Regions from separate parts of the Spirillospora sp. NPDC048824 genome, predicted to be linked through region 3. Evidence: predicted binding sites of a transcription regulator. Region 3 holds the regulator's gene; each other region holds the start of a gene.
What was found. Region 3 encodes LexA, which represses DNA repair genes until DNA is damaged. Its sites were predicted from a motif close to TCGAACANNTGTTCGA; they were not measured.
Positions count from the first base shown of each region.

Region 1: a site for LexA is predicted at 1,682-1,697, ahead of ACGFIS_RS08205 (SAV_6107 family HEPN domain-containing protein). Genes of this name have one in related genera too.
Region 2: a site for LexA is predicted at 1,243-1,258, ahead of ACGFIS_RS29770 (DUF6504 family protein). Genes of this name have one in related genera too.

Region 1 covers NZ_JBICUS010000003.1:388,265-391,533, reverse strand. The annotation lists gene ACGFIS_RS08220 (arsenate reductase family protein) at 1-286, opposite strand, end outside; gene ACGFIS_RS08215 (YbaK/EbsC family protein) at 303-767, opposite strand; gene ACGFIS_RS08210 (peptidoglycan-binding protein) at 791-1,558, shown strand; gene ACGFIS_RS08205 (SAV_6107 family HEPN domain-containing protein) at 1,830-2,327, shown strand; gene ACGFIS_RS08200 (GntR family transcriptional regulator) at 2,606-3,269, opposite strand, start outside.
Region 2 covers NZ_JBICUS010000018.1:15,374-18,642, forward strand. The annotation lists gene ACGFIS_RS29760 (TetR family transcriptional regulator) at 1-609, opposite strand, end outside; gene ACGFIS_RS29765 (hypothetical protein) at 930-1,199, shown strand; gene ACGFIS_RS29770 (DUF6504 family protein) at 1,306-1,581, shown strand; gene ACGFIS_RS29775 (DNA polymerase III subunit alpha) at 1,583-3,269, shown strand, end outside.
Region 3 covers NZ_JBICUS010000008.1:373,153-376,421, forward strand. The annotation lists gene ACGFIS_RS19025 (LAGLIDADG family homing endonuclease) at 1-81, opposite strand, end outside; gene nrdR (transcriptional regulator NrdR) at 204-677, opposite strand; gene ACGFIS_RS19035 (LysM peptidoglycan-binding domain-containing protein) at 955-1,302, opposite strand; gene lexA (transcriptional repressor LexA) at 1,478-2,176, shown strand; gene leuS (leucine--tRNA ligase) at 2,252-3,269, opposite strand, start outside.

The sequences.
Region 1 (3,269 bases), on a different contig from region 3:
TCAGGACGATCGGACGCTGGATCAGCACGGGGTTCGCCACCATGATCTCGATCCACCGGGCCCGGTCGCGTTCGAGGTCCTTCAGCCCGAGTTCCTTGGCGACCGGCTCGTTCAGGCGTGCCACGTCCCACGGCTCGGCGCCGATCCGGGTGAGCACCGCGTCGAACTCGTCCGCCGTGGGCGGCTCGTCCAGGTAACGGCGCTCGGTGTACTCCACGCCCGCCTCGTCCAGTGCCGCCTTCGCGGCCCGGCTCTTCGAGCAGCGCGGGTTGTGCCAGAGCTCCATGTCACTCATTCTCGCGTCACTCCACTTCCGCCGGGGTGCCCCCGGTGATCCTCAGCAGTTCCTCATACGACGTGGGGAAGACGGTGTGCGGGTGCCCGCCGGCCGCCCAGACCCGCTCGTACTTGTCCAGCCAGACGTCCACGAGCGTCCGGACCGGCGCGGGGTGGCCCAGCGGCGCGACGCCGCCGATCGGCTGCCCCGTCGCCTCCCGGACGAACTCCGGCGACGCCCTCTTCACCTTCGCCGCCCCCACCAGCGACGCGACCTTCGCCGTGTCGACGCGGTGCGCGCCGCTCGTCAGCACCAGCAGCGGCGCCCCGTCGGCGTCGAACAGCAGGCTGTTGGCGATGGCCCCCACCTCGCAGCCCAGCTGCTCCGCGGCGGCCTGCGCCGTCCGCGCGGAGTCGGGCAGCTCGACGACGGCTCCCGTCGCGCCCTGGTCGAGCAGGGCCTTCGCGACGCGTTCGGCATTCGGGTGCATGGGAAGCACTTTAAGCTCAGCGCATGCGCGGAAGACCGATGGGCATGCGGAAGAGCGCGGTTCTGCCGATTGCGGCCGTCCTCCTGGCGAGCTGCAGCGGGACGGACGAAGCGGCCCCGCCGCCGCCGAAGACCTCACCGGCCGCGAAGCCGGCCACGCCGACGCCCACGCCGACCCCCACGCACCGCGAGTTGAAGCCGGGCGCGAAGGGCTCCGATGTCGAGGAGCTTCAGCGCCGCCTCAAGCAGCTGCGCTACGACCCGGGCAAGATCGACGGGAAGTACGGGCCGTCCACCCAGATGGCCGTCTGGGCGTTCCAGGCGGTCAACCGCATGAAGCAGAAGGGCACGCTCGGCAAGTCGTTCCGGGAGGCCCTGGCCGACCCCGAGGAACCTCGCCCGGTGGCCAAGAAGCGCGAGAAGGACCGCGTCGACGTGGATCTGAAGCGCCAGTACCTCGTCGTCTACAAGGACGGCACGCCGCGCCTCATCACGCACGTCTCGTCGGGCTCGGGCGAGCTCTTCTGCACCGAGGACCGCGGGTGCCGGTACGCCACGACCGGCACGGGCGACTTCCGGACGGGACGCCGCTTCTCCGGCTGGGAGACCTCGCCCCTGGGACGGCTCTACAACCCGGTCTACTTCAACGGCGGCATCGCCTTCCACGGCGCCCTGAGCGTGCCCAGGGACCCCGCCTCGCACGGCTGCGTCCGGATGCCGATGCACATCGCCGAGTACTTCCCGGACCTGCTCGGAACCAACGTCCCCGTGCACGTCAGGCGGCCTCGCTGAGGTCCCGCCGCGGAACCGTCGTACCCCGTTGTTCTCCTGCCGTCATGCCCGCTGACCTGCGGGATGCGACACCCGTTCGAACACGTTGACGAATCGTCGTCAGGGCGGTTTACTGGTCATGCGTCGAACTTATGTTCGACGTGGTGCGGGACTCGCGGCCCGCGCCAGGGCGACGTCCCCGCCGTTCGCGGTGTTTCGGCGGGACGGACGGCCGGGCGGAGTGAGGGGAAGCTCTCCGCCCGGCCGGCCCGAGCCCCGGAAGGAGGCAGAAATGTCCGGACCGATGACCGCACGCGGAGTCCACTCCGCCGCCCAGTCCGTCCCGCCACCGAGCCCGCGGCACCGTCCGCTGCCCGCGCCGCGCCCGGCGCACACGGCGGTCGGCCAGCTGCATGCCGCCCGCATGGGCCTCGCGGAGGCCGCCGAGGCCACCTCGCCCGCCGTCCGCTACGTCTGCGCCCACCTGGCCGCGCTGCGCGCCGCCGCCGCGGTGCTGGCGTCCAAGGAACCGCTGGAGACCCACCGCCGCGGGCGTCCCCGCAGCGTCTGGGTGCTGCTGCCCGAGGCCGAGCCCGCACTGCGCGAGTGGGCCGCCTTCTTCGCCGCCGGCGCCGACAAGCGCGCCGCGGCGGAGGCGGGCCTGCCGCGCGCGGTCACTCCGCGTGAGGCCGAGGAACTCCTGCACGACGCCGACGTCTTCGTCACCCTCGTCGAAGACACCCTCGGCATCGTCGGCCAGCCGACGCTGCCCGTGCCCGAAGCCAGCTAGCCGCTCCTCGGGCCGTCCCACCTCCCCGGGACCGGCCCCGCCGGAGGCCGGGGCGACCGTCCCGCCGATCTCACCACAGGGCGGCGGCCCCGGCCTCCGGCGCCCTGGGCGATCGCGCCGGCGACGGCCGCAACCCCCCGAGCCGGCCCCGCCGGCGCGATCCCGCCCGCTCCCGCCCGCTCCCGGCCGCGCCGCCGCGCCGCCGCGCTCGCGTGCGGGCGTGCCGGCTCGCGTCGTGGCCGGTGGTGCCGCCCGTCCCGGTGGTGCCGGCGGTGCGGTCAGGGACCGTGGACGGGGCGGTCGCCGGAGGCCGGTTCGCTGAGGACCCCGTGCGACTGCAGGTGGTCGATCAGGAGACGGCCGATGTGCCTGATGTGTTCGGCCATGGCCTCGCGGGCGGCGCCGGCGTCACGGGCGCGGAGGGCGTCGAAGACGGCGGAGTGGTCGTGCGCCGAAGCCTCCGCCCACCCCTCGATGGTGCCGAAGAAGCCCAGCGGGACGTAGTGGACGGTCAGGTTGAGCAGTGACGCCATGCGGGACGACCCCGGCGAGCGGTTGATCGTCCGGTGGATCTCGTGGTTGAGACGGTCGACCTGCTCGGCGTCGCGTTCGCGGGCCGCGGCCTCCAGGCGGACCTGGACCCGCTGGAGGCGCTCGATCTCGGCGCCGTCCAGGGCGACGGCGGCGCGGGCGGCGAGTTCACCGGCGATGTACGCCTGCACGGCGAACAGGTCGGTGACGTCCTGCGCGGTGATGGGCAGCACCCGGAAGCCGCGGCGCGGCTCCCAGCGGACGGCGCCCTCGCTGTGCAGGATCATCAGCGCCTCGCGCACGGGGGTCGCGCTGATGCCCAGCTCGGCGGCCAGATGCTCGGTCCGGACGTAGTCCGGGGCGCGCAGCTCGCCGATCATGATGGCCTCGCGGACGTGGGAGGCGACCATC
Region 2 (3,269 bases), on a different contig from region 3:
CCCGGCGTCCCAGATGTCGCGCCGGGCGCAGTCCTCGAAGGCGACCTTGACCGCCGCCAGGAAGAACGCGACGACGATCCGCGGCCGCAGGTCGTTCTCGACGTCCACGCCCTCGCGCCGCGCGATCTCGGCGGCGAGCGTCTCCGCGGACGCCGAGTGACGCGCCATCTGCGCCGCCATCAGCGACGGCGTCGCCTCGATCACCTGCCGGACGCGGCGGAACCGGGTGCCGTCGGCCGGGTCGCCCTCGGCGATCGTCCGCAGCATCACGCGCAGCGACTCCAGCAGCGCGGTGAACGGCCGTTCCCCCGGCGGACGCGCCGCCAGCGCCTCCCGCAGGACGTCGTCGTGCTCGGCGAGGAAGCTCGTGACGACGTCCTCCTTGGTGGCGAAGTAGCGGAAGAACGTCCGCTGTGACACGTCCACGGCCGCCACGATCTCGTCGATCGTCGTCGCCTCGTAACCCTGGGAGAGGAACAGGTCCAGTGCCGCGTCGACGAGCGCGGACCTCGTCCGCTGCTTCTTGCGTTCACGGAGCCCGGCCAGAGCGCGCGCGGGAGCACGCTCGTCTGCGGGGCCTGACGGGTCGCCGGCGGGGACGGCGCTCATCGGCTCGCTCCTTCTGTCCGCTTGACGCGGGCGCTGGACGCCCGGCTCACAGAGGCTTCTATCACGGACGCGTCCTCCGTATGCGCGCCGGACTCCGGCATTCGGAAGTGACGGGCTCGGCCGATTGGCGCACGCGCACCGGGTGCGTCGCGCCGCCGCTGGAGGACCATCCCCCGAGGATTGTGAAAGAGCCGTCCCACTCTTCGGATTCTCCCTGCGCAGCCCCGGTTTTAGGGTCATGCTGAGGTTCGGTCACCAGTTGTCGCCGGATGATCGCCCAAGGTGGTTCCGGCGGTCCGGACCATGCTGAGGCGGCTGAAGTGTCTGTAGTCGGTGGGCGAGAGATCGCCGAGGAGCGCCGGCGTCACCTCGCGGTGCTCGCGCACGAGGTCGAGGCGCGCGGGCTCTCGTGGCGGCTCGCCGGTCCCGAGGAGTCCCTGCTGGGCGTGACGGGCCCGCGGACCCGGCGCCAGATCATGGTCGTCGCGAGCCTGTCCGGCGACGGCTGGTACTACCTCTGGCCGGGCGGTATGGCCGGCGTGGCCGACGCCCCCGACGTGGCCGACCGCCTGATCCACCTGCTGGGGTAGCCCCCGCCTTGCCCTCTCCTCCACGGGGTCTCTAGACTCGGGTGCGAACGTTTGTTCGAATATCCGCATGTTCTTCCCCCGTGCGGTGCGCGCGAGGGGGAGGCAGATGACACGCGTGTTCGGCGACCCGGTGGACGTCTGGGTGAGTGATGGACGTCCCATCCGGTTCGTCTGGCGTGACCGGCTCTACACCGTCCGGCGGGTGCTGGAGCACTGGGTCACGACCCGTGACTGGTGGCGGGAGCAGCAGCCCGACGGCGAGGCCACCGGTGAGCGGGAGTTCTGGCGGGTCGAGGCCACCCCGGACTGGGAGATCGGCGTCTACGAGCTGCGTTTCGACGTGGCCGCTGACAGCTGGCTGCTCTCCCGGGTATGGGACTGACGTGCACATTCATGTCGCTTCGGGATATTCGCTGCGGTACGGGGTCGCGCCGCCCGCCGCGCTGGCCGAGCGCGCGGCGGGCCTCGGCATGGAGACGCTCGCGCTGACCGACCGCGACGGCCTGTACGGCGCGGTCCGTCACGTTCGGTCATGTCGCGACGCGGGGATCGGGGCCGTCGTCGGCGCCGACCTCAAGGTCGCCTCCACGGGCGAGGAACGGATCGTGGTGCTCGCCGAGGGCCGGACGGGGTGGCGGTCGCTCTGCCGGCTGGTGACGGCGGCGCACGCGGCGGGCGAACGCGGCAACCCGCTGGTCACACGGCAGATGGTCGGCGCGCACGCCGAGGGGCTCATCGTGCTGCTCGGCCCGTGGTCGGACGTGGGCCGCGCCATCGCCGGACGGCGGCCCGACGCGGCGGCACGGCTGCTCGACGCGTGGCGCGCCACCGCCGAGACCGTCATCGAGATCGTCGACCACCACGACCGGGGCGAGGGGCACCGGGCGGCCCGGATGCTCGCGCTCGCCCGCGAGGCCGGGGTCCCCGCCGTACTGGGCAACGCCGTCCGCTACCTGGAGCCGGCCGACCACCCGGTCGCGCAGGTGCTGGACGTGACGCGCCGCCTCGTCCCGCTGGACCGGCGGCACCTCGACGACCGGACCGGGCACGCTTACCTGAAGTCGGTCCCCGAGATGCGCCGCGTCGCGGAACTGAGCTGCGGCCCGGACGAGGCGGACGCGCTGCTGGCCGCCACCCGCCGGCTCTCCGAACGCTGCGTCCTGGACCCGGCCCGCGACCTCGGCATGGACGACGTCCACCTGCCGGCCGTGGCGGGCGACCCGTACGCGCGGCTCGCCGCCCGCTGCGCCGCCGGAATGACCCGGCGCGGGCTCGGCGGATCATGGCGGGCCGCGGCCCGGCTCGACGACGAACTCGGCGTCATCGCCCGCAAGGGGCTGGCGTCCTACTTCCTCACGGTCGCCGACGCGGCCGCGCTGATCAGGTCGCGCGGCATCCGCTGCGCGATCCGCGGCTCCGGCGCCGGCAGCCTGGTCAACCACCTGCTCGGCATCGGCGACCTCGACCCGCTGCGGCACGACCTGCTGATGGAGCGCTTCCTCGCCGACAGCCGCGAGGGCCTGCCCGACATCGACCTGGACGTGGAGTCGGCCCGCAGGCTGGAGGCGTACGAGGCGCTGTTCGACCGGTTCGGGGCGGAGAGCACGGCGTGCGTGTCGATGATGGAGACCTACCGGGCGCGCAGCGCGATCCGCGACGTCGGCAACGCCGTCGGGCTCCCGCCGCTGGAGATCGACGCGATCGCCAAGGCGTTCCCGCAGATCAGGGCGAACCAGATCCGCGCGGCGCTGGACGACCTGCCCGAGCTGCGGCAGAGCAACCTGGCGGCGGGACGCCTGGAGGTGCTGTTCCGGATCGCCGAGCGCCTGGACGGCCTGCCCCGGCACATCGCCATGCATCCCTGCGGCGTCCTGCTGTCGAACCCCACGCTGCGGGACCGGACACCGATCGAGCAGGCCGCCGTGGGTTTCCCGATGAGCCAGTTCGACAAGGACGACGTCGAGACGATGGGCCTGCTCAAGCTCGACGTCATCGGCGTCCGGATGCAGTCGGCGATGGCGCACGCGGTGGCAGAAGTAGCACGGGTGTCGGGGGAGCGGATCGCGCTGG
Region 3 (3,269 bases):
GGTGAAAATACGCTCGATCTTCAGGCCTTTACGGCTCCCCTTGCCGCGTCGTGCCGCCGAGCCGCTCACCGTCTCCGTCATGACCTTCCCCCTCTCGGGCCCTCCCGCCGGGCCCTGCTCAGGAACAACTCCGCCGCCGCACGGGCCATGCCCGCGCGGAGGCCGCTCTTACTTGTGCTGCTTTGTGTTTCCGGAACCCGCCCCTACCGGGACGGGCCGGGCTCCCCCGAGGAACCGGCCTTCCGCAGTGTCTCGATCTCCTTGGCGAAGTCGTCCAGCGACTCGAAGCTCCGGTAGACCGAGGCGAATCGCAGATAGGCGACCTCATCGAGTTCGCCGAGCGGCCCCAGGATCGCGAGGCCGATCTCGTGCGAGGGGATTTCGGCGGAGCCGGAGGATCTGATCTCCTCTTCGACCCGCTGTCCCAGCTGTGCGAGCGCATCCTCGTCGACCGGACGGCCCTGGCAGGCCCTGCGCACACCGGCGATGATCTTTTCCCGCGAGAACGGCTCGGTGACCCCGCTGCGCTTGGCCACCATCACGAGCACATTCTCCTGCGTCGTGAATCGCTTGCCGCATTCCGCGCACGACCGGCGACGCCGAATGGCGCCGCCGTCGTCGGTGGAGCGGCTGTCGATCACTTTGGTGTCAGGGTTGCGGCAGAACGGGCAGTGCACGTCCAATCCCTCCCCTGACAGAAACGCATCACACCTCCGAGTAACGCCACATATAGGTGAAGTACATCGGTGTGACTACTAGATGTTGTGGTCAACCGTACGGCTCACCGCAGGCGTTCGCAACCTGATCCGCTGCCTCACGCGCCACATCCGGCGCGTCCCCCCAGGTCACGTGAGCCCTCCCGGATTTCCTCCCGGGCGTGTCGTCACAGACCGTCTCCGGCGGCACACTCCGCCGCGGCAGACCCCCTGGTGAGCCCGTGTTCGGCCCCGGAGATCAGCGGGCGGGGAGGCGGATCTCCTGGCCCGGCCGGACGGTGGGATCGCCGCCCAGGCCGTTGAGGTCGATGATGCGCTGGACGACGACGCGGGGGTCGGTGCCCCGGTCGGCGTCGGAGGCGATGCCCCAGAGGGTGTCGCCGGGTTCGACGACGACGGTCTCGGCGGCGGTCTCGGCGGCGGTGGTCGGGCCGCGATGGCTTTCGCGGCCGCCGGCCAGTGCGCCGGTGCCGACGGTGAGCCAGAGGATGACGAGCGTGACGGCGGCGGCGAACAGGACCAGGACGGCGCGACCGCGGCGGGTTAGGCGGATCGGAACCCGGTCACTGTGGGGTGAACCCGACATCTCTCCCCTCCTCGACGTCGAATGCATTTTCGATCGAACGCCTGTACGATGTTCTACAGGGGGCGCCGACAAAAAGCGAGCACATCTTCGAACAATTGTTTGATCATCGGGCCGGGACGCGATAGCGTTCCATGACAAGGAGTGACGGATCGAGGCGCCCGGGAGGCGACGAGCGATGAGCAAGGTCCGGGAGCTGCCCGACGGGCCCATGGACGAGACGGGCCTGACGCAACGGCAGCGCATGGTGCTGGAGGTGATCCGCGACTCGGTGCAGCGCCGGGGGTACCCGCCTTCGATGCGCGAGATCGGCGAGGCCGTGGGTCTGACCAGCACCTCCAGCGTGTCGCACCAGCTCCGGGCGCTTCAGCGCAAGGGTTTCCTGCGCCGCGACCCCAACCGGCCGCGGGCCGTGGAGGTCCGCGTGCCGGGTTCGACGCCGGTGCGGACGGACGAGGAGGCCTACGAGGCCGCCGGGGGCCAGCAGACCTCGGTGCGGCCCGCGCCCGCGTACGTGCCGCTGGTGGGGCGGATCGCCGCCGGTGGGCCGATCCTGGCCGAGGAGGCCGTGGAGGACGTGTTCACCCTCCCCAAGCAGCTGGTCGGCGAGGGCACCCACTTCCTGCTGAAGGTCAGCGGTGACTCGATGATCGACGCCGCGATCGCGGACGGTGACTGGGTGGTCGTCCGGCAGCAGCCGGTGGCCGAGCAGGGCGACATCGTGGCCGCCATGATCGACGGCGAGGCGACGGTGAAGACCTTCAAGCGCCGGGACGGCCACATCTGGCTGATGCCGCAGAACCCCGCCTACGAGCCGATCCCCGGCGACGAGGCCTCGGTGCTGGGACGTGTCGTGGCGGTCCTCCGCAAGATGTGAGACCGCACGATGTGAGACGCACGCCGAGACGGCCGCCGGAAGGACCCGGCGGCCGTCTTCGCGTGCCGTGCCCGGTCAGCGCTTCGGGACGATGTTGACGATCTTGGGGGCGCGGACGATGATCTTGGCGATCTCGGCGCCGCCCAGGGCGTCCCGAACCCTGGTGGAGTCCAGGGCCAGCCGCTCCAGTTCCTCGTCGGCGATGCCGGGGGCGACCTCCAGCCGGTCGCGGACCTTGCCGGCGACCTGGACGACGCAGGTGACCGTCTCCTCCACCAGCAGCGCGGGGTCGGCGGACGGCCAGCCCGCGCGGATGACCGGGGCGGTGCGTCCCAGCAGCTCCCATGCCTCGTCGGCGGTGTAGGGGGCGAACAGCGACAGCAGCGTCGCGATGGTCTCGGCGGCCTCGCGGACGGCGGGGTCGGACGCGCCGGGGCCCGAGTCGATGGCCTTGCGGGTCGCGGTGACCAGTTCCATGATCCGGGCGATCGCGACGTTGAACCGCTGCGTCTCGACCAGGGTGGTGGCCTCGTCGATGGTGCGGGCGGTGACGCGGCGCAGGGCCGTGTCGCCGGACGCGACGTCGGCGCCGGGCGGGGAGGCGACCTCGGTGGCGATGCGGTGGACGCGGGACAGGAACTTGGACATGCCGTGCGGTGACACGTCCGCCCAGTCGATGTCGTCCTCGGGCGGGCCGGAGAACAGGATGGCCAGCCGGACGACGTCCACGCCGAACTCGCCGATCTGCTCACCCAGGTCGACGCCGTTGCCCAGCGTCTTGGACATCGCCTTGCCCTGGTTGATCACCTGGCCCTGGTTCAGCAGCCGGCGGAACGGCTCGGTGAAGTCGATCATGCCCATGTCGTACAGGACCTTGGTGAAGAACCGGCTGTACAGCAGGTGCAGGATGGCGTGCTCGACACCGCCGGTGTACTGGTCGACGGGCATCCACTTGCGGACCTGCTCGACGTCGAACGGGCCGTTCTCGTAGCCGGGCGAGCAGTAGCGGAAGTAGTACCAGGACGAGTCGACGAACGTGTCCATGGTGTCGGTGTCGCGTTTGGCGGGGCCGGCGCACTTGGGGCATTCGACG